2 linked regions of the Luteolibacter sp. Y139 genome follow. The protein of the gene in region 1 interacts with the protein of each later gene in a pairwise test. Links are inferred from orthologs where the notes say so. Each region holds a gene or a part of one and is shown on either strand. Other genes may lie near its edges. The genes, in order: ileS and WKV53_RS08520.

Region 1 (9,591 bases):
GAGATCCAGCGGCTGATCGGCCGGGCGCTGCGGGCGGTGACGGATCTCTCGAAGCTGGGCTCACGCACGATCTGGATCGATTGCGACGTGCTCCAGGCCGACGGCGGGACCCGCACGGCGTCGATCACCGGTGGCTGCGTGGCGCTGGCAATCGCCCTGAACAAGCTGATGGCGGCGGGGAAACTGAAGGCTTTCCCGCTGACCAAGCTGGTCTCGGCGATTTCCGCCGGAGTGGTGAATGGCCAGCCGGTGCTGGATCTGGACTACATCGAGGACAAGGACGCCTCGGTGGATTTCAACGTGGTGATGACCGAAAGCGGTGAATTCGTGGAGGTGCAGGGCAGCGGCGAGGAAGCGGTTTTCACCGGTGCCGAGATGTCCGCGATGCTGGAGCTGGCGACCAAGGGCTCGGCCGAGCTGGTGGCGCTTCAGAAGAAGGCGATCCTGGAAGCCGACAAGCCGAGCGGCGACGCGCTGGCCTCCCTCGCGGCGGCCTTCGGGCGTTGACCCACAGCGGTTTTCTTTGTCCTTGCAGCGGCCCCGGGCGGAATTAGTTTTGTCCGATCCTCAAGCGGTTCGCCGCTCGGGGATACATATAAAAAACGGGACCACTTAGCGGGTCCCATCATAGACAAAACCAAAGTAAGAACATGAAAACCAACATCCGTCAGCACGGAGGCTTCACCCTGGTGGAGCTGCTCGTGGTGATCGTTATCATCGCGGCCCTCGCGGGCCTCTCGGCTCCCGTCATCCTGAAGCAGCGCAAGGCTGCCGACCGGACGGAAGCGATCAACAACGTGAAGCAGATCAACCTCTCGTTCATCGACTTCGACAACGACTACGGCAGCTTCCCGGACAATGACACTGCAGCGGACGTGAAGGACGCAACCGGTTCGAGCCTGAACTTCGGTGGCACCTTCTCGAACGACTACTTCCGTCAGATGATCGCCGCCGGCACCAAGTCGGAGAAGATCTTCTGGTGCAAGACCAGCTACAGCCCGAAGAAGGGTGATGACATCATCACCGGCGAAAAGGCGCTGGCTGCGGGTGAAGTCGGCTTCGGCTACGTGATGAAGAGCCAGACCGACGGTCTGGGCACCTCCAGCGACCCGGGCATCCCGGTCTGCGTGACTCCGCTCTACAAGGCGCAGCCCAACTGGGAATTCGATCCCGAGCCGTATGGTGAAAAGGCAGTGGTGCTCCGCATCGACGGCAGCGCCAAGCCGGAAACCATCCGTACCGACAACCGCTACATCAGCATCCAAGGCAGCCGTTTCCTCCAAACCACGGGTGACAACACCCCTTGGGGCACGGACATCAACCCGGTCCTGCGTGCGCCTCAGCCACGCGGCAACTAAGCCGGTCTGACAATCACTGATTCCCACGCCGGGAAGCCTTTCGGGGCTTCCCGGTTTTTTCGTTTCCGGGAATCGACGGTGACGATGATGCCGCCGGAAACTTCGATGTGCGCTGCCGGGTCTTTCCACTACCCTGCCGCGGTCATGAAGGAAGACGAACGGGTGCGGCTGCCGGACGGCCGGATGTTAGGCTACGCGGAATATGGCGATCCCGCGGGCGAGCCGGTGTTGTTTTTCCATGGCTGGCCGAGCAGTCGCTATCAAGGAAAGCTGCTCCATGAGCTGGCAGCGGAGCGAGGGCTGCGTCTGCTCGCCCTGGACCGGCCGGGCGTGGGGCTGTCCGATCCGCTGCCCGGACGCGGTTTCGCGAGCTGGCCGGGCGATGTCGCGGGCTTCGCGGATGTGCTGGGGATCGGGCGCTTCAAGATCTACGGCATTTCCGGCGGTGGGCCCTACACGCTGGCGACCGCGGCGGCACTGCCCGAGCGGGTGATCGCTGCGGCGGTGATTTGCGGGGCGCCACCCTTCGGCGATCCGGCCGACCGGGCCAACATGCACTGGGCCTACCGGATCCTGACGAATCTCAAGCGGCTCCGACGCGCCGTCACGCCCGGCGTGATCGGAGCCAGCCGCTGGATGATCGCCCGCGGCGCGGAGCGCGCCCCGATGACGTGGATGATGCGCAGCATTCCCACGTCCGACCGCGAGGCGATCGCCGACGCTGGCTGCTGGGAAAGTGTGACCCGCAGCTATCTGGAAGCCGTGCGCAAGGGGACGGACACTGTTCTAACGGAGGGCGAGCTCTACCTCGAACCCTGGGATTTTTCCCCGGAAGACATACGGGTGCCGGTCGCCTTCTGGCACGGGCTGGCGGACAAGAACCTGCCGTGCGAGGTCGCGAAACGCCTCGCCGCCCGTGTGCCGGCGGCCGAGGGTCACTGGGAGGAAGGCGAAGGCCACTACTCGCTACCACTGCGCTATCGAGCGCCCGTGCTCGATTGGTTGCGAGATCGGGCTTGAGCCTATGGCATGTAGAAGGGAGCCTGCCCGCTCGCATGGACTGGACGAACATTTTCGGCACGGATCCCGTCGCCAGCATCACGGTCATCCTCACGCTGATCGTGATCGAGGGCATCCTTTCCGTGGATAATGCCGCCGTGCTGGCCACGATGGTGATGCGATTGCCGGAGAGCCAGCGCGGCAAAGCGCTGAAATACGGCATCATCGGCGCCTACGTTTTCCGCGGCATCAGCCTGGCGCTGGTCACGTTGCTCATGAGCATCTGGTGGCTGGAGCCGGTCGGAGGCGCTTACCTGCTCTATCTGGCGTGGCAACACCTCGCGCGCGGTGCCGCCGTGGAAGAGGAGGCCAACGAGCACGCCGGGAATGAAGGCAACTGGCTCTACCGCCACACGATGGGACGCCTCGGTCCCTTCTGGGCCACCGTCGTGGCGGTGGAGGTCATGGATCTCGCCTTCTCGCTCGACAATGTCTTCGCTGCCGTCGCGTTCACGAAGAACGAGAAGCTCTTCCCGGAGCCGTCGAACATCATCCTGGTCTGTATCGGCGTCTTCATCGGCATCCTTGCCATGCGCTTCGCCGCGCAGGGCTTCGTGAAGCTGATGCACAAATACTCCTTCCTCGAGAAGTGCGCCTACATCGTCATCGGCATCCTCGGTATCAAGCTGCTGCTTGCGATCCCGCGGCATCTGCTGGCTCACGGCCATCCCGTGCGCGAGTTTCTGGAAAGCAAGTACTTCGATCTCGGCACTTCGGCGATCACCCTGCTGATCTTCATCGTACCGGTGGTAGTTCACCGGGCGAGAAATCGGGCTCCTCAGGAGTAATCAGCCCCAGGCCCCGGATCTTTTTCAGGGCAAACAGCAGGGGCGGCAGGCACAGCAGGCCGAAGGAGCTATCGATCATCCGCCAGCCGAACGGAATCCCGCGGATGGGCCCGCAGATCAGCGCGAGCGGGATCACCGCCAGCGATGCGACCACCCCGACGCGCAGGACATCCTGGTAGCGCACCGGGTCCCGCCACGGCAGAAAGAAAAACATCGCGATCACCAGGTGGCCGAAGGCAAGCCAGTCGGTGCCGTAGGCGAGGAAGGGATAGTGTTCATGGGTCACTTCCAGCCCATCGCGCACCCGGAGAATCCATTGCGTGAATCCGGCGTGTAGCTCCGGGTGCCCCTGCGACTCCGCGGTCACCCACGAAGTGAGGAACCGCAATTCCTGAAGCAAGGGAAACGCCGTGATGCCGCTGAAGACGAGCCCTCCGATCACGATTCCGATCGCCAGGCGAATCTGCTTCAGAGGAGGCATGACCTCACAGTGGCGGGCCGACCGGCTGGCGTCGAATCCGCAACGGTGAAAAGCCGGTGAAGGGACCGCGAAGTCAGTCGCGCGAGACGGGGTGCTGCTTCTTGTGCTGCAGATCCGCCTTCAGGCCGGTGAAGAAGAGCAGCGCCGCGGCGATGCAAATGCACGAGTCGGCGACATTGAAGGACGGCCAGCGGTAGTTCACCAGCGGGAAGGTGAAGTCGAGGAAGTCGACCACGTAGCCGGCTTTCAGGCGGTCCCACAGCGGCGCGCCCTCCATGTAGGAAAGGCGCGAGCCCTGGACCAGGCGGTCGGTGAGATTGCCGAAGATGCCACACAGCAGGAGACCGACGGCGGCCCTGCCCCAGTTGCCGATGAAGAACTTGTTCCTCAGGCCGAGCGTGATCAGCACCAGCGCGAGGACCGGCACGGCAAGGAAAACCAGCGGCGCCCAGTCGCTGCCATTGCCGAAGCCAAAGGCCACGCCCTGGTTATGGACGCGCACGATATTGAAGACGCCATCGATCACCGGCTTTTCCACTCCCGAGGAGAAGTTCCCCCGGAGAGGCTCGGGGAAGGTCGCGACGATCTTGAACTTCGACCACTGGTCGAGCACGTAGAGCGGCAGGGTGACTCCCAGCAGGATCTTCCAAATGGGCCATTCCTTCCCTGCCCCGGCGACAGGTCGCGTCTCCTCGGATGCCTGGATCGATGCCATGTGCTTCACGCGTGGGAAACGGTTTGCACCACAGACTCGCAGCGGGCGCACAGGCCGGACTTGCCGAGCGGCTCGTAGCGGCGGCAGCGCGGGCACATGTGATAGCTCGTCTTCGCCGCCTTGGCCGAGAGCTTCTTGCCAGCGGAGACGTCAAGATCGGCGATGATGAAGAACTCGGTCGCAAACTGGCGGTCGCGCAACAGGTCATACACCGGCTCCTTCTCGGGAACCACGAGCGTGACTGCGGCTTCATTGTTCTTCGTGAAGACCTTGGCCTGGATCTGCTCCTCGATCGCGGTCTGCACCGTGCGGCGGATCTCCAACAGGCGGTTCACCTTTGCTGTGGCCTCGCCGGAAGCAAAGGCGGCATCGGGTTCCGGGAAGTCCTGCTCGTGGACGCTGCCTTCGGTGAAGGTGGCGTGTTCCCACGCTTCATCGGCGGTGTAGACGAGGATCGGCGCGAGCAGCTTGGCCAACGCTTGGAAGACATCATACATCGCCGTCTGGCTCGCACGTCGGCGCACCGAACTCTTCGCGTCGCAGTACATCCGGTCCTTGGTCGCATCGATGTAGATCGCGGACAGGTCGGTGGAGCAGAATTGATTGAGCGAGTTGAAGACCTTGCGGAACTCGTATTGCTCGTAGGCCTTGCGGCACTCGCTGACGACGGCGTGGAGCTTCTCAAGGATCCATTGGTCGAGCAGCGGCAGGTGGCTCGGTGCGACACGATCCATTTCCGGGTCGAAGCCATCGAGGTTACCCAAGAGGATGCGCAGCGTGTTTCGAAGGCGGCGATACGGCTCGGCGACCTGCTTGAAGAGATCCTCACTGAAGGGGACTTCGCTCTGCCAATCGACGGAAGACACCCACAGCCGCAGGATGTCGGCACCATACTTGTTGTAGAAGAAGGCGGCGTCGGTCGGCTTGCCAGCCTTCGCGGCGTCGGACTTCGAGATCTTCTTCTTGTCCTTGTCGACCACGAAGCCGTGAGTGAGCACGGCCTTGTAAGGAGCCTTGTCACGCCAGGCGACGCTCATCATGAGCGAGCTCTGAAACCAGCCGCGGTGCTGGTCGGTAGCTTCGAGATAGAGGTCGGCAGGCGCGTGCAGCTCCGGGTGCTTTTCAAGCACGGCGACGTGCGAGCAGCCGGAGTCGATCCACACGTCGAGCGTGTCGCGGCACTTCTTCACGCCGGCGGGCAGGCCGAGCTTCTGCGCGAGCTCGTCATCGGAAAGCTCGAACCAGATATTAGTGCCTTGCGTTTCGACGAGATCGGCGACCTTGCGGGCGACGTCGGCGGAAAGGATGGCCTTGTTGTTGGCATCGAAGAATACCGGCAAGGGCACGCCCCAGGTGCGCTGGCGCGAGATGCACCAGTCCGGGCGCGCTTCCACGGTGCCGTAGATGCGATTGCGTCCCCAGGCAGGCAGCCACTCGACCTTGTCGATCTCGGACAGCGCCTTGCCGCGCAGGGTTTCCAGCGAGATGAAGAACTGCTCCACCGCACGGAAGATGATCGGCGTCTTCGAGCGCCAGCAGTGCGGGTAGCTGTGGCGATAGACTTCCTTCGCGAGCAGCACGCCCTTGCTTTCCAGCAGCTCGACGATCGGCTCGTTCGACTTGAAGACGTGCTTGCCGACCAGATCTGGCAGGCCGACTTCCGCGGTGAAATTGCCCTCGTCATCGACCGGCGAAAGGATGCCGAGGCCATATTGCTGGCCGACGACATAGTCGTCCGCACCGTGGCCGGGAGCGATGTGAACCGCGCCTGTGCCGGTGTCAGTGGTGACGAATTGGCCGAGGATGATTTTGGAGGTGCGGTCCAGGAAAGGATGGCGCGCTTCGAGATGTTCGAGATCGCGGCCCTTCACGCTCTTCAGCACCGAAGTACGACGCATGCCGGACTTCGTTTCGAGTTCCGCGACGAGCTCCTTCACCACGATCAGGATTTCCTGGCGGCCACTGCCTTCGAATTGGCTGACCTCGTAAGTGAACTCCGGATGCACGGCCACGCCAAGGTTGGCGGGAAGCGTCCACGGGGTGGTCGTCCAGATCGCCATCGACGCGTTGCCGATGCCGAGCTTCGACGAAGACTCCGGCGTGAGCGGGAACTTCACGAAGATCGCGGTGCTCTCCTTGTCCTGGTATTCCACCTCGGCCTCGGCGAGCGCGGTCTGCGCGCCGTAGGACCACTGGACGGGCTTCTTGCTCTGATAGACGGAGCCGCTTTCAACGAGCTTGGCGAACACGCGCAGGATCTCCGCCTCATAGCCGGGGGCCATGGTGAGGTAGGGATTATCCCAATCGCCGAACACACCAAGGCGGCGGAACGAGCCGCGCTGGATATCGATGAACTTCTCCGCGAACTCGGTGCAACGGCGGCGGATCTCGGCGGGCTCGAGGCCGGTGGCTTGCTTCACCACCTTGAACTCGATCGGCAGGCCGTGGCAGTCCCAGCCGGGAACGAACGGCGCGGTGAAGCCGGCCATCGTCTTCGACTTCACGACGAGATCCTTCAGCACCTTGTTCAGCGCGGTGCCCATGTGCACGTCTCCATTCGCGAAGGGCGGGCCATCGTGGAGGAGGAAGGTGGGAGCCTTCTGCGCGCGGCGGCGGCCGAGAACCTTATGGTAAAGTCCCTGTTTCTCCCAAATCGCCAACCGCTTCGGCTCGTTGTCCACGAGGTCCCCGCGCATCGGGAACGTCGTTTGCGGCAGCAGCAGCGTGTCTTTGTATTGCGATTCGGAACTCATTTTGCGGGCGCGGAAGCTAGCAACGCCCCCCCGAGGGGTCAACTACCGGCGCAGGAGATTGAAAATCAGGGAGAAATGGGCGAAACCCCGGTATTTTCAGGCCAAATTCAGGGAAATCCGGAGATGGATTACCCCGCACCCACCCCGGGAACTCGTTCCGGCAGATCCATCGTTTGACGCGATCATGTGCCTCGCGGATTCGATTATCACGGGCGCCTCACCCCTGCTGAAGTGACGCTGTGGATCCCCTCAAGTTCTCGCTTCTCACCGGCTGGGCCGGCTTTCTCGGCGGCGTGATCAGCGGGGCGATCATGGGGCTGCTCTTCCACCGTGAGGACTGGCTGGGCGGCTACGGCAGCCACGAGCGGCGGATGGTGAGGCTGGGGCACATTTCCTTTTTCGGGATCGGGCTGATCAATCTCTTCTACGCGCTGTCGCTGGAGCCGCTGGGTGTGGCTCACGAGGCCGCGCGGATTGGCTCGATCGCGCTGCTGGTGGCACTGGTGGCGATGCCGCTGAATTGCTTCCTGTGCGCATGGCGAAAGCCGTTCCGCCATCTCTTCTTCATCCCGGTGTTGTCCGCGGCGGCGGGCATCTCGGTCATCCTTTTCGCCCGGTCATGAATATCGGCTACGTCGCGATGAGCGGGCTGCGGCTCGTCGATCTTGAGCTGCTCCAGCTCGGCTTGTCGTTCCCTGCGGTGGCGCGGCGGGCGCGGGAGATCGAGGCATTGCCATCGCTCGGGTTGCTGACCTTGGCGGGAATGTCGCCGCCTCACATCGGGGCCGAGTATCTGGAAGTGCGGGATATCTCGGAGGTGCCGGATCGTTTCGATGCGATCGCACTTTCCACGCTGAGTGCGACTTCGAAGGAAGCCTATGCGATGGCGGCAAAGTTCCGCGAGAAAGGGATTCCGGTGATCCTTGGAGGCCTGCACGCGACGCTCGCGCCGGACGAAGCCGCGAAGCATGTTGACTCGGTGGTCATCGGTGAGGGCGAGGTTGTGTGGCCGGAAGTCCTGCGGGATCTGGAGCGTGGCGAATTGAAGCCGATGTACGATGCCCGTCGTAGCGGGCCCTTTGATTTCCGGCATGCGCCGATGCCTCGCTTCGATCTGTTGTCGCCGGACCGCTACCCACGCTTCACGGTTCAAACGCAGCGCGGGTGTCCGTATGCCTGCGAGTTCTGCGCGGCTTCCATGCGCCTTTCACCGACCTTCCGCACCAAGCCGGTTGAGAAGATCATCGCCGAGGTGAAGCGGCTGAAGGAGCTGTTCGGCCGGCCTTTCGTCGAATTCGCCGATGACAATACCTTCGCCGACAAGCGCCATGGCCGCGCCCTGATGCAAGCGCTCGGGAAAGAGAGCCTGCGCTGGTTCACCGAGACCGATGTGTCCGTCGCTGATGACGAGGACTTGCTGAAGATGATGCGCGACGCGGGTTGCCATCAGGTGCTCATCGGATTCGAAAGCCCGCGCTTCGATTCACTCAATGGCGTGGAGAAGAAATCCAACTGGAAAGCCCGCCGCACCGATCGCTATCTGCGTGCCGTGGAGACCATCCAGCGCCATGGTATCACGGTGAACGGCTGCTTTATTCTTGGCCTCGACGGCGACGGGACAGACAGCTTCGAACACGTCTTTCGCTTCGTGGAGGAAAGCGGGCTCTACGATGTGCAAGTCACCTACCTCACGCCCTTTCCCGGCACTCCGCTGTGGAAGCGGCTGTCGGAAGAAGGCCGGCTACTCTCGGAAGAAGCGACCGAACGCTGCACTCTCTTCGACATCAATTTCCGGCCGACGGACATGAGTGTGGAGGAGCTGAAGAACGGCTTCCGCGATCTCACACGCCGTCTCTATGCACCGGAATTCGTGGAGCAGCGGAACCAGCGCTTCCGCGGGCACCTGCGGGCGAAGGTGCGGAACCGGTGATTCAGCGGCGCTTCATCCACTCGATTCCTGCGGGAATGCCCTCGACGATCATGGCATCGTAGTGGCCGCCTTCAGGAACTTCGCGGAACGTGATATCGGCGCCCTTCGCCTTGAGATTCGCCACGAAATCACGCGAATCGGCAACGGGCACGTTCTTGTCGTCCGCCGCGTGAAACACTAAAGCCGGGATCGTGAGCTTGTCGGCATGCGTCTTCGGTGAGCTGCGCTTCAGGAAGGCCTTGATTTCGGGGAACGCCAGATTGCTGAAGGGATTGTCGGTGACTTCCTTCAGGCGCGCCTCCACGTCCGTCGCAGGCGCATAGGCCGCACATCCGGCGAGGCGGGACTCATGCTCGCCAAAGAGCAGCGACAGCGTGGCCGCCGAGCTATGCCCCGCGGCAAAGATCTTTCCGCGATCGACCTGAGGCATGCGTGCCAGGACGAATTCGAGGGCATTGCGTGCATTCACGAGCCCTGCCTGGGCACCGCGGAAGCGCTCGTAGGCCG
Region 2 (9,196 bases), on another replicon or contig:
CTGGCTTGCCGGTGCGCGCCCAAGTCTTCCAATGGATCAGCCGCAGCGGATCGCCCGATTGATAATCGCGCAGGCCCGTGAACTCACCAGTGGCCCCCGCGTGCCGCGCCGTCGCCTCGCCGCCGGGCTGGAAGCGCGCACTGCCGGGCAGCTCGAACCTCGGCAGCGGATAGCGTTTCGGCAGCACCGCCAGCAGGGTCGGTGGCGACGAGGCTTTCACGCAGCGTTGGAAAAGCCCGAGTGGGTCGGGCAGCAGCACCCGCAGATCATTCAGGCGCACCAGTCCGCGGCGGCGTGGGGTGATCGTCACTGCGACCTGGCCGCTGGCCCCCAGTCGCTCGACGACCGGACTGCGCCCGCCATCGAACGAGAGGCGCTTCTCGTACAACCAATTCCAGCGGTAGTAGGCAAATTTCCGGTCGAAGACATTGCGCAGCTTTTCCCCCGGCTCCTCGCTCAGCCGGAAGGTGGCCTCATCCGGCCGCGGGTCCGGCGGCGTCTCCTGCAGTTGGAACCGCTTCAGCGGCCGGCGGCGCAGATTGCGCAGGGACACGTGATAGGTCACCGGCAGCCCGGCCGTGGCATGGGCGGGCAGGTCGCGCACGGCTTCCAATGAAGCCCGCCGGAACAGCGTTAGAAATAGCGCGGTCATCATCAGCCCGCAGACCAGGGAAAACGACTGGAACACCGGCGTCTCGGCATTCCCCGCCGCCGCTCCCGCCGAGATCACCACCAGGATCATCAGCGCGATCCCCGGCGGCCGCACCCGTCGGCGGAACCAATGGTTGAGCTGCGTGCCCCGGACGTAAAACTGATAGACCGGATTCCGCGGAAACAGCCGCCAGCGCTTGGCAGGTTTCGGTTTGGGCCGGGTTCGGGGCATCGGCATCAAACTCCATCGCACCTCGCGGTCCGCCAAGTGGAAACCACGCCGCTTCACCAATCAGAATCGCTCGCACAATTAACTTTGCATCACAAAGTTTATCCTTACTTTGCCCCCATGCGCCCATGGATGCTTCAAGGACTGGCCATCGGATGCCTGCTCACCGCCGCCGCGGCAGTCGTCCAAAAGGAGACCTCCAAGGCGACCTCGCCCGAAGCCGCAGCCGATCGCAAGTTCCTCTCGGAACGCTCGCACAGGTCACCCTCAGGAGCCTCCCCCGCCAAACTTCCCACGAAGATGCGCGGCCTCCGTAAGGACGAGTCCTACGCCAGCCGCATGCAAAACAGATTCGAGGAAGGCGACCACGTCACGGTGGGCGGTCAGGTGTATTCTCCCGGACCCGTGCTCGTAGGTTCTTCGTCCACGCTCCAGTCGGTCATCGCGAAGGCGGGCGGAGTGACACCCTTCGGAGCGCTGAATCGCGTGAGGCTGACACGCGGAGCCACCTGCACGGAATACAATCTCAATACCGCAGAGGGGCGCGACACCGCCGTTCAATCCAAGGACACCATCGAAGTGCCCCAAAAAAATGTGATCGGACGATAGCCGTGCTCACCGACCCACAGGCGGATCAGTGGACCTGCCCCAGCAGATTGTCGAAGGCCCGCGCCATATCCGCGTCATAGCTCGGCGCATTGCCCGGCAGGTTCGGCCACGCGAAGCGGATGAAGAGCGTCTTGTCCGGCAGCACCTGCGTCCCGTCCAGAATGCGGTAGCGGGTCACCCCTTCGATTTCCGCGTAAGACTCGATGTCCCAGGCACCCTTCCGGCTGCTTTGGAGGCTGGTCTTCACAAATCTCCGCTTGGTGCCCGCCAAGGCATCCTGCGCCTGCTTCGAATTCGCCTGATAGGCCCCGACGACGACATTGGTCGAGTTCTTCCCGGCCTTGTCCGCGGGGTTCGGGATCTGGAAGACACACATCGCGATCGGGAACCCCGGCTTGTCCATGACCACCTTCCAATGGGAAGGCGGGTTGATCGACAGCGGCTTCGACGATGCCGGAGCCGTCGCGTCCACCACCGGCTCCGATGAACTCGTGGGCCCGGAGCAAGATGCGATCAAGGCGGCGGCAGCAAAGATAAGGGGAAGGCGCATGGAATCTTCTCTAACGTGGCAACCCCGCTTCCGCTTGGCAATCCGCCAGATGAACTGGGAGCGCGGGATTTATCCCGCCCCGCAACTCACGCCGCCCGATGCCGCAGCCGGTCGATGATCACCGCCACCACGATGATCACGCCCGTGATCACCTCGGTCCACGGCGTCGGGATTCCATTCAGCACGCAACCGGTCCGGATCGTCGTCATCAGCAAAGCCCCGATCAACGCACCAAGCACCGTTCCCTCACCACCCGAAAGACTCGCCCCGCCGATGACCACCGCAGCGATGATATCGAGCTCCAGGCCCATCGCCGTCGTCGGATCGCCTTGCGAAGACTTGGCCATGTTCATCACCGCGGAAAGTCCGGCCAGCGCACCGCCGATCATGTAAACAAACAGCTTCGTCTTCGCCACGTTCACCCCGCAGAGCGTCGCCGTGTTCTCATTCGAACCCACCGCGAACACGTGCCGTCCGAACCGGGTATAGCGCAGCACCAGCGTGAACAGCACGACCAGCGCGATCATCAGCCACACGCCCCACGGAATCCCCGCGCCACCCATCCACGGCTTGTAGGCCGTCACGTCGAAGGGAAGATTCACCGGCGTCCCATGGGTCGCCACTTTCGCGACACCGCGGAACGCCTGCATCGTGCCAAGCGTGACGATGAACGGCAGCAGCTTGAAACCGGTGGAAAGGCCGCCGTTGATCAGACCGCACAAGCCACCGGCGGCAATCGTCCCGAGGAAGACGGCGGCCGGTGAAACATTCTTCGTCACCATCGTCGCCCCCACCGTGCCGCACAGCGCAATCATCGAGCCCACCGAGAGATCGATGCCACCCGAAATGATGATTAGCGTCATCCCGATTGCCGCGATGCCCACGATAACCGTCTGGGTGAGGATATTCAGCACCACGTCCTCCGTGAACATCGCCGGATTCCACGCACCGAAGATCCCATACACGATGAGCAGCGCGATGAACGGACCGAGGAGGGTAAGAATGGATTTGAGGCGCATGTTCTGCAAAAAGGGAGCGGCGGCCTACGACCGTCGGACTTCACCGCCGCCGGGAAGATCCGCGGCTTTGCCGGTAGCGACGAGCATCACGTCGTGCGGAGTGAGTTGATCGACCGGCACCGCCCGGGTGAGTTTGCCCTGGCTCATCACGGCGATACGATCGCAGACACCGAAGAGCTCGGGCAGGTAGCTCGAAATGATGATCACCGCGCGCGGTCGCTTTTCATCAGTCACAACCTCGTTGATCGCTTCGTAAATGCGCGCCTTCGCGGCAATGTCGATGCCGCGCGTCGGCTCATCTAACAGCAGCACATCGACATCGTATTCCAGCAAGCGCGCGAAAGCGGCCTTCTGCTGGTTGCCCCCGGACAGCGACCCAATCGCCTGACCTGGCCCCTGGCACTTGATCCCGAGCTTTTCAATCCACGCGGCCGTCGCCGACTTCTGCTTCGCCGGCGATAGCGTCCCACCCGCGCCGAAGCGCTCCAGGCAAGGCAGCGTGACGTTGTCAGCGATGGAAAGATTCAGCGCGAGCCCCTCTTCCTTCCGATTCTCGCTGAGCATGCCAACCCCCTGCTTCCAGCGATCGCGTGGCTTGCTTTTCCCCGCTCCCGGCGTGGCGATCTCCACCGCCCCGCCCTTCACCGGATCGAGCCCGAACAACGCACGCAAAAACTCAGTCCGCCCCGAGCCCACCAATCCCGCGATGCCCACCACTTCGCCACGATGCAAATCAAGCGTGACGCCATCCGGCTTGTTTCGCGCACCGGTCAGTCCTGAGACGGCAAGGATCCGCTCACCCGCAGTTCTCTCCGTGCGCGGATAGAGATCCTCCACATCACGCCCCACCATCAGCGAAACGATTTCCTCCGGCTCCGTGGTCGCCACATCGCGGGTGCCCACCACCGAACCATCCCGCAAGACCGTCAGTCGCGAAGCCAAGCGCTTCACCTCCTCAAGAAAGTGCGAGATGTAGATGATCGAGATCCCCTGCGCCTTCAGGCGATCAATCAGCAAAAACAGCCGCTCGATGTCCTTCTGCGCCAGCGACGAGGTCGGCTCATCAAAGACCAACAGCTTGCACCCCATCGCCAGCGAACGGCCGATCTCGATCAATTGCTGAGCGGACACCGACAGCGTGCCCGCCTTCACATCCGGCCGGATGTCCGGATGATCGAAATGCGCCAGCGCTTCCATCGCCCGCGCACGCATCACCTTCCGGTCCACAAACGGCCCCTTCCTCGGCTCCATCCCGAGCACGATGTTTTCCTCCACCGTCAAATGCGGCGCAACCGACAGCTCCTGATAGATCATCCCAACGCCACACGCCCGCGCATCCAACGGATTCCGCGGGCAATACACCTGGCCATCGAACTCCATCTCGCCCTCATCCGGCGCATGCGCCCCGGACAGCACCTTCATCAGCGTGCTCTTCCCCGCCCCATTCTCACCGACCAAGGCATGCACCTCTCCCGGCAGGATCTCAAGATCCACCCGCCCGAGCGCAATCGTCGGCCCGAAGGTCTTGCGAATGCCCCGCATGACGAGGCGTGGAACGGAGGAGGACATGAATGAGAAGCAATCAGTCGGAGGACCTGGGTTTCGCCTCCTTGTCACGCGCCGCCTGCACCTTCACGAGGATGCCCTCCAAACTCTCCCGGAGAGCCTTGTCCTCGACCATGAACCCCTCTCCCTGCCACTTGAAGGTTTGCAGGCGCTTGAGACGATTCACACCCGTGTAGTCACCCGCATTCTCGCCCTCCGTCACTCGACCCCGCTCGGATTCACGGAACTCGGCAGTCACCGGACGGCCATCGAGGTAGTGAATCGTCCATTCGGTCGTCACCGCCGAGTGAACGGCCATGGCTCGCACGCTCATCATCTGACCATGGTCAGACACCAGCTCGATCGTGGCACCGTCGCAGGCAGGCTCCCATTCGATCTCCGAAACAACGGGATCCGCCTGCGCGGCAATCGCGGCCAATAGCAGAAGAAACGCGTATTTCATGACCTTGGTTGCTTAAGCATGATACAGCCCCGACCGCCTCTGGCTTTTCACTGATCACCCGGCACTTCAGGGAATCTGCGTCTTGATCAGCGCCGAAATCTTCGCGTCTTCCAAGTTCGCCGGCGTAATGAGCGTCGCACCCGTGTCCACCACGGCCTCAACCTTCTCACCCTTGAGCTTGGCCACGGCGGTCTTCACCCCGAGGTAGCCCATGTTGAGCGGATCCTGCAGCACGCTGCCCTGCATCTCGCCCTTCTTCAGCGCATCGATGAAGGTCGCATCACAATCGAAGCCCACGAACTTCACCTTGCCCGCGAGGTTCTTGCCACGCAGCGCCTGAAGCATGCCGTAGGTGCTGGTCTGGTTGCTGGTGAAGATGCCTTGGACCGAAAGCCCGCCACCCTCGGCGAGGCGAGTGATCAGATTCGTCGCGGTGTCCTGCGCTTGGCTCGCGGTCACGCCCGCATACTGCTCGGCGCTGGCCACCTGGATGTCCGGGAACTTCTTGATCTCATCGAGGAAGCCTTCCTCACGCTGCTCGGTGGAAGCACTGCCCTGCGCATAGCGGAGCACCGCCACCTTGCCCTTGCCCCCGATGCTCTCCGCCAACGCTTTCGCCGCGATCCGGCCACCCTGGCGGTTGTCGGTCGCCACATAGCTGGCGATGAAGCCGTCACTATCAGCCAGCGAGGAATCGAAAATCACCACCGGCTTCTTCGCTGAAACTTCCTTCACCACATCGCGCAACGCCACGGCATCCAGCGGGGCGAGCACGATCGCGTCGTTCTGCAGCGCCTGGTTCTTCACGAGGTCGATCTGCTGCGAGCGGTCGTCCTCCTTCTGCGGGCCCACGAAGGTCATCTTCACGTTGAGCTCGTCAGCGGCCTTCTTCGCGCCGGCCTCGACCGATTTCCAGAAGATGTGGGTCGTCCCTTTCGGGATGACGGCGACGCGGAGCTGGCCGGAGGTGGCGCTGCCGGACTTGTTGCAACCGGCGAGCAGCGCGGCAGCGGTGAGAGCGAAAAGAGCGGTGGATTTCATCTTGGGTTCGAGTGGTGATTCACTGACGGATCGGTCGCTGAAAGTCACGCTTGCTGCGCGCCTTCCACGGAAACCACCCGTTAGGGGTTTCCATACAGCGGTCCGTACTGCGCACATGCACGGAAATCCGCACTTTCCAAGTCAGCAGTGCCAAAGGCTCGCCATGCGCTCGGGCGGAAAATCCGCTCCTCGCTGACATTGTGCATGTAGACCGGGATCCGCAGCATTGAGGCCAGAGTCAGGTAAAGGTGGCCGATGTGGCCGTGACTCATCACGCAGTGGTTCGCGCCCCAATGGTTCATCACCTCATAGGCGCTACGGAAAGGACCCCGGCCATTAAGAATCGGTGCGAACCAAGTGGTTGGCCAAGTTGGGTTGGTCCGCTGGTCGAGCGCGTCATGCACATCTTCCGGCAAATCGATCGTGTGCCCCTCCGCGATCTGGAGCGCCGGACCAAGGCCATCCACCAGGTTCAGCCGGATCATCGTCGCCGGCATGCCACCGCGCGTGCGGAACCGGGTGCTCAGCCCGCCGCCGGGGAAATACTCGGTGATCGAGGGATGCCAGATCGTCGCCTTGAGGCACTCCTCCACCTCCGCATCAGTGATGTCCCAAAACGGCTTCATCGCCGGTACCCCGCCAATCTCTTGCTCACCAGTCCCATCCAGCGCCGCCGGACCGGAATTGATCAGGTGAAGGATGCCATCCTGCACCAGCGGATGACTGAAGTTCTTGCCGCTCGCCTGCTCAATCGCCGTCGAACTCCAATACGTCCGCAGGTCCGCGAAAATCTGCGCCGTATGCGTGAGCAGCCAGCCGAACAGCATGCCCGCCCCATTGAGCGCATCGTTCTCAGTCGCCACGATGTAAGGCGCGCGCTTCCCATTCCAGTCGAAGGACGAATTCAGGATCGCCTCAAGGAAGTCGCCGTTCGGAAAGTGATCCGTCCACTGCCGCTGCCCTTGGAAGCCCGCCGCGATGGCGTTGTGCCCCTGCGCCTGCTCGCCCAAACCCATCTCGGCTAGCCGCGGATTCCCCACCATCAGGTCCCGCGCGATCAGAGCCATCTTCACGCTGTCCTCCCACTCGCTGTCGATCTGCCCCCGGCTGCGGGTCGTATCCGGTGAGTTGTAATCCTTCCCCTCGGGGCAGTTCGCCTTCACCCACGCCAGCGCCTTTTCATACTCCGCGGGGTCATACCAGCCCTTCCGCATCCGCCCGGCGAACTCGCTCATGTCGATCGCCTCGACCCGCATCCCCAGCCACTTTTCCCACATCGCCGGATCCACCACCGAACCCGCGATCCCCATCGAGGTGCCACCCATCGAAAGATACGACTTCCCCCGCATGATCGCCACCGCGAGCCCGCAGCGCACGAAGTTCAAAAGCTTCTCCCGCACATCCGCCGGGATCTCGGAATCACTCGCCGCCTGCACATCCTGCCCGTAGATGCCGAATGCCGGCAGCCCCTTCTGCGTGTGCCCGGCCAGCACCGCCGCCAGATAAACCGCACCCGGTCGCTCGGTCCCGTTGAAGCCCCACACCGCCTTCGGCACGTGCGGGTCCATGTCCATCGTCTCCGAGCCGTAGCACCAGCACGGCGTCACCGTCAGCGACACGCCCGCATTCTCGCGCCGGAACTTATCCGCGCACGCCGCCGCCTCCCTCACCCCACCGATGCAACTGTCCGCAATGACGCACTCGACCGGTGAGCCATCCGGATAACGCAGCTCGCGGGCGATCAAATCAGCCACCGCACGGGCCTGCTGGAGCGTGCGTTCCTCCAGCGATTCACGCACGCCGCCAAGACGGCCATCGATCGTCGGACGGATGCCCACCTTGGGAAAGGGCGAGAGTTTCATGAGCGCGACGCTGCGCCCGCCCCGCCGCCCTTGTCACGAAGGAAATGGAGATCCTTGTCAGTCAAATACCACTTTTAACCTGCCAACAATGGATCATTCTTTCCATCAATGGATTTTTTTGCTTCCATCAACTCATCCCTTCAGCACACAAAACCCATCGTGAGCCCGACCGATCCCAATGTGAACCCCGCGACTTTCATGTCGAGGCAGGTCGAGTCCTCGCGGGTCTTCTTCTACGACGAACCGGAGCCCGGCGATTTCGAGGTGAAGTGCGGCGGCTTCGAGCGCTGCCGTCCTGATTACCGCATCGATCGCACGGACTTTCCATGGTACGTCATCGAATTCGTCCACGGAGGCAAAGGGAAGGTCGTGCTGAATGGCGTCGAAACCCCGCTACGCTCCGGCGACTTCTTCCTCTACGGCCCCGGCATCGAGCACCACATCAAGACCGACCCCGACAAGCTGCTGCTGAAGTACTTCGTCGGTTTCTGGGGACCCGCCGCGGAGGAATTCTTGGAGCGCTACGAACTCAAAATGGGCGTGGTCTCCCACTGCCTGAAGTCCGAGCCGATCCGTCGCGCCTTCGACACCCTGATCGACCGCGGCTCGCGGAACTCGAAATACTCGCGCCCGATCTGCACCGCCATCATCCAGCAGCTCCTGCTAATGTGCCGCGAGGATGCCGTCGACGCCGGCAGCACCGAGACCCGCGCCTTCGCCACCTTCAGCCGCGTGAAGCAGTGCATCGAGCAGAACTACCTCGACCTCGGCACCCTCGAAGCCGTCGCCAAGGCCTGCGACCTCGACGCCCCCTACCTCTGCCGACTCTTCTCCCGCTTCCACGACGAAAGCCCCTACCAATTCCTCACCCGCCTGCGCATGCAGCACGCCGCCTCCCTCCTCCTCGAAGGCAGCAGCTCGGTGAAGGAAGTCGCCGCCGCCTGCGGCTTCCCCGACCCCTTCCACTTCTCGCGCGTCTTCAAATCCGTCCACCGCGTCCCCCCCTCCCGCTTCCGCGACGCCATGCACGACAAGCTCCCGCGCTGATCCACTTTCATGTCTCCCGCCGAAGAACTCGTCCAACTGTCCCGCGAACTCGGTCGCGAGGACCGCCACCTCGCCATCCTCGGCGAAGGCAATACCTCCCACGACCTCGGCGACGGCACCTTTCTCGTCAAAGCCTCCGGCACCTCCCTCGGCACGCTTTCCACCGATGGACTCTCGCGC

What was found.
Region 2: the proteins of ileS (region 1) and WKV53_RS08520 interact in binary tests that used the Escherichia coli proteins (3 or more experiments, as listed by UniProt). The link is inferred for Luteolibacter sp. Y139 from one-to-one orthologs.

What each region holds. Positions count from the first base shown.
Region 1 is NZ_JBBUKT010000009.1:194,294-203,884, reverse strand. What follows is about bases 4,207-7,521. They hold ileS (isoleucine--tRNA ligase), read right to left. Parts: upstream 7,155-7,521; coding sequence 4,407-7,154; downstream 4,207-4,406. Other genes in these bases: WKV53_RS20800 (hypothetical protein), read left to right, coding at 7,394-7,521; WKV53_RS20810 (signal peptidase II), read right to left, coding at 4,207-4,401. Outside these bases: rph (ribonuclease PH), read left to right, coding at 1-507; WKV53_RS20830 (type II secretion system protein), read left to right, coding at 651-1,358; WKV53_RS20825 (alpha/beta fold hydrolase), read left to right, coding at 1,503-2,378; WKV53_RS20820 (DUF475 domain-containing protein), read left to right, coding at 2,414-3,205; WKV53_RS20815 (hypothetical protein), read right to left, coding at 3,153-3,686; more of WKV53_RS20810, read right to left, coding at 3,760-4,206; more of WKV53_RS20800, read left to right, coding at 7,522-7,777; WKV53_RS20795 (B12-binding domain-containing radical SAM protein), read left to right, coding at 7,774-9,084; WKV53_RS20790 (DUF4190 domain-containing protein), read right to left, coding at 9,086-9,591. UniProt on the Escherichia coli protein: Catalyzes the attachment of isoleucine to tRNA(Ile). As IleRS can inadvertently accommodate and process structurally similar amino acids such as valine, to avoid such errors it has two additional distinct tRNA(Ile)-dependent editing activities.
Region 2 is NZ_JBBUKT010000003.1:28,592-37,787, forward strand. What follows is about bases 4,121-7,040. They hold WKV53_RS08520 (ABC transporter substrate-binding protein), read right to left. Parts: upstream 6,108-7,040; coding sequence 5,133-6,107; downstream 4,121-5,132. Other genes in these bases: WKV53_RS08510 (sugar ABC transporter ATP-binding protein), read right to left, coding at 4,121-4,627; WKV53_RS08515 (hypothetical protein), read right to left, coding at 4,641-5,066; WKV53_RS08525 (L-fucose isomerase), read right to left, coding at 6,188-7,040. Also shown: WKV53_RS08490 (DUF58 domain-containing protein), read right to left, coding at 1-883; WKV53_RS08495 (polysaccharide biosynthesis/export family protein), read left to right, coding at 1,001-1,489; WKV53_RS08500 (hypothetical protein), read right to left, coding at 1,515-2,039; WKV53_RS08505 (ABC transporter permease), read right to left, coding at 2,126-3,058; more of WKV53_RS08510, read right to left, coding at 3,083-4,120; more of WKV53_RS08525, read right to left, coding at 7,041-7,969; WKV53_RS08530 (AraC family transcriptional regulator), read left to right, coding at 8,129-9,016; WKV53_RS08535 (class II aldolase/adducin family protein), read left to right, coding at 9,026-9,196. UniProt on the Escherichia coli protein: Part of the ABC transporter complex RbsABC involved in ribose import. Binds ribose. Also serves as the primary chemoreceptor for chemotaxis.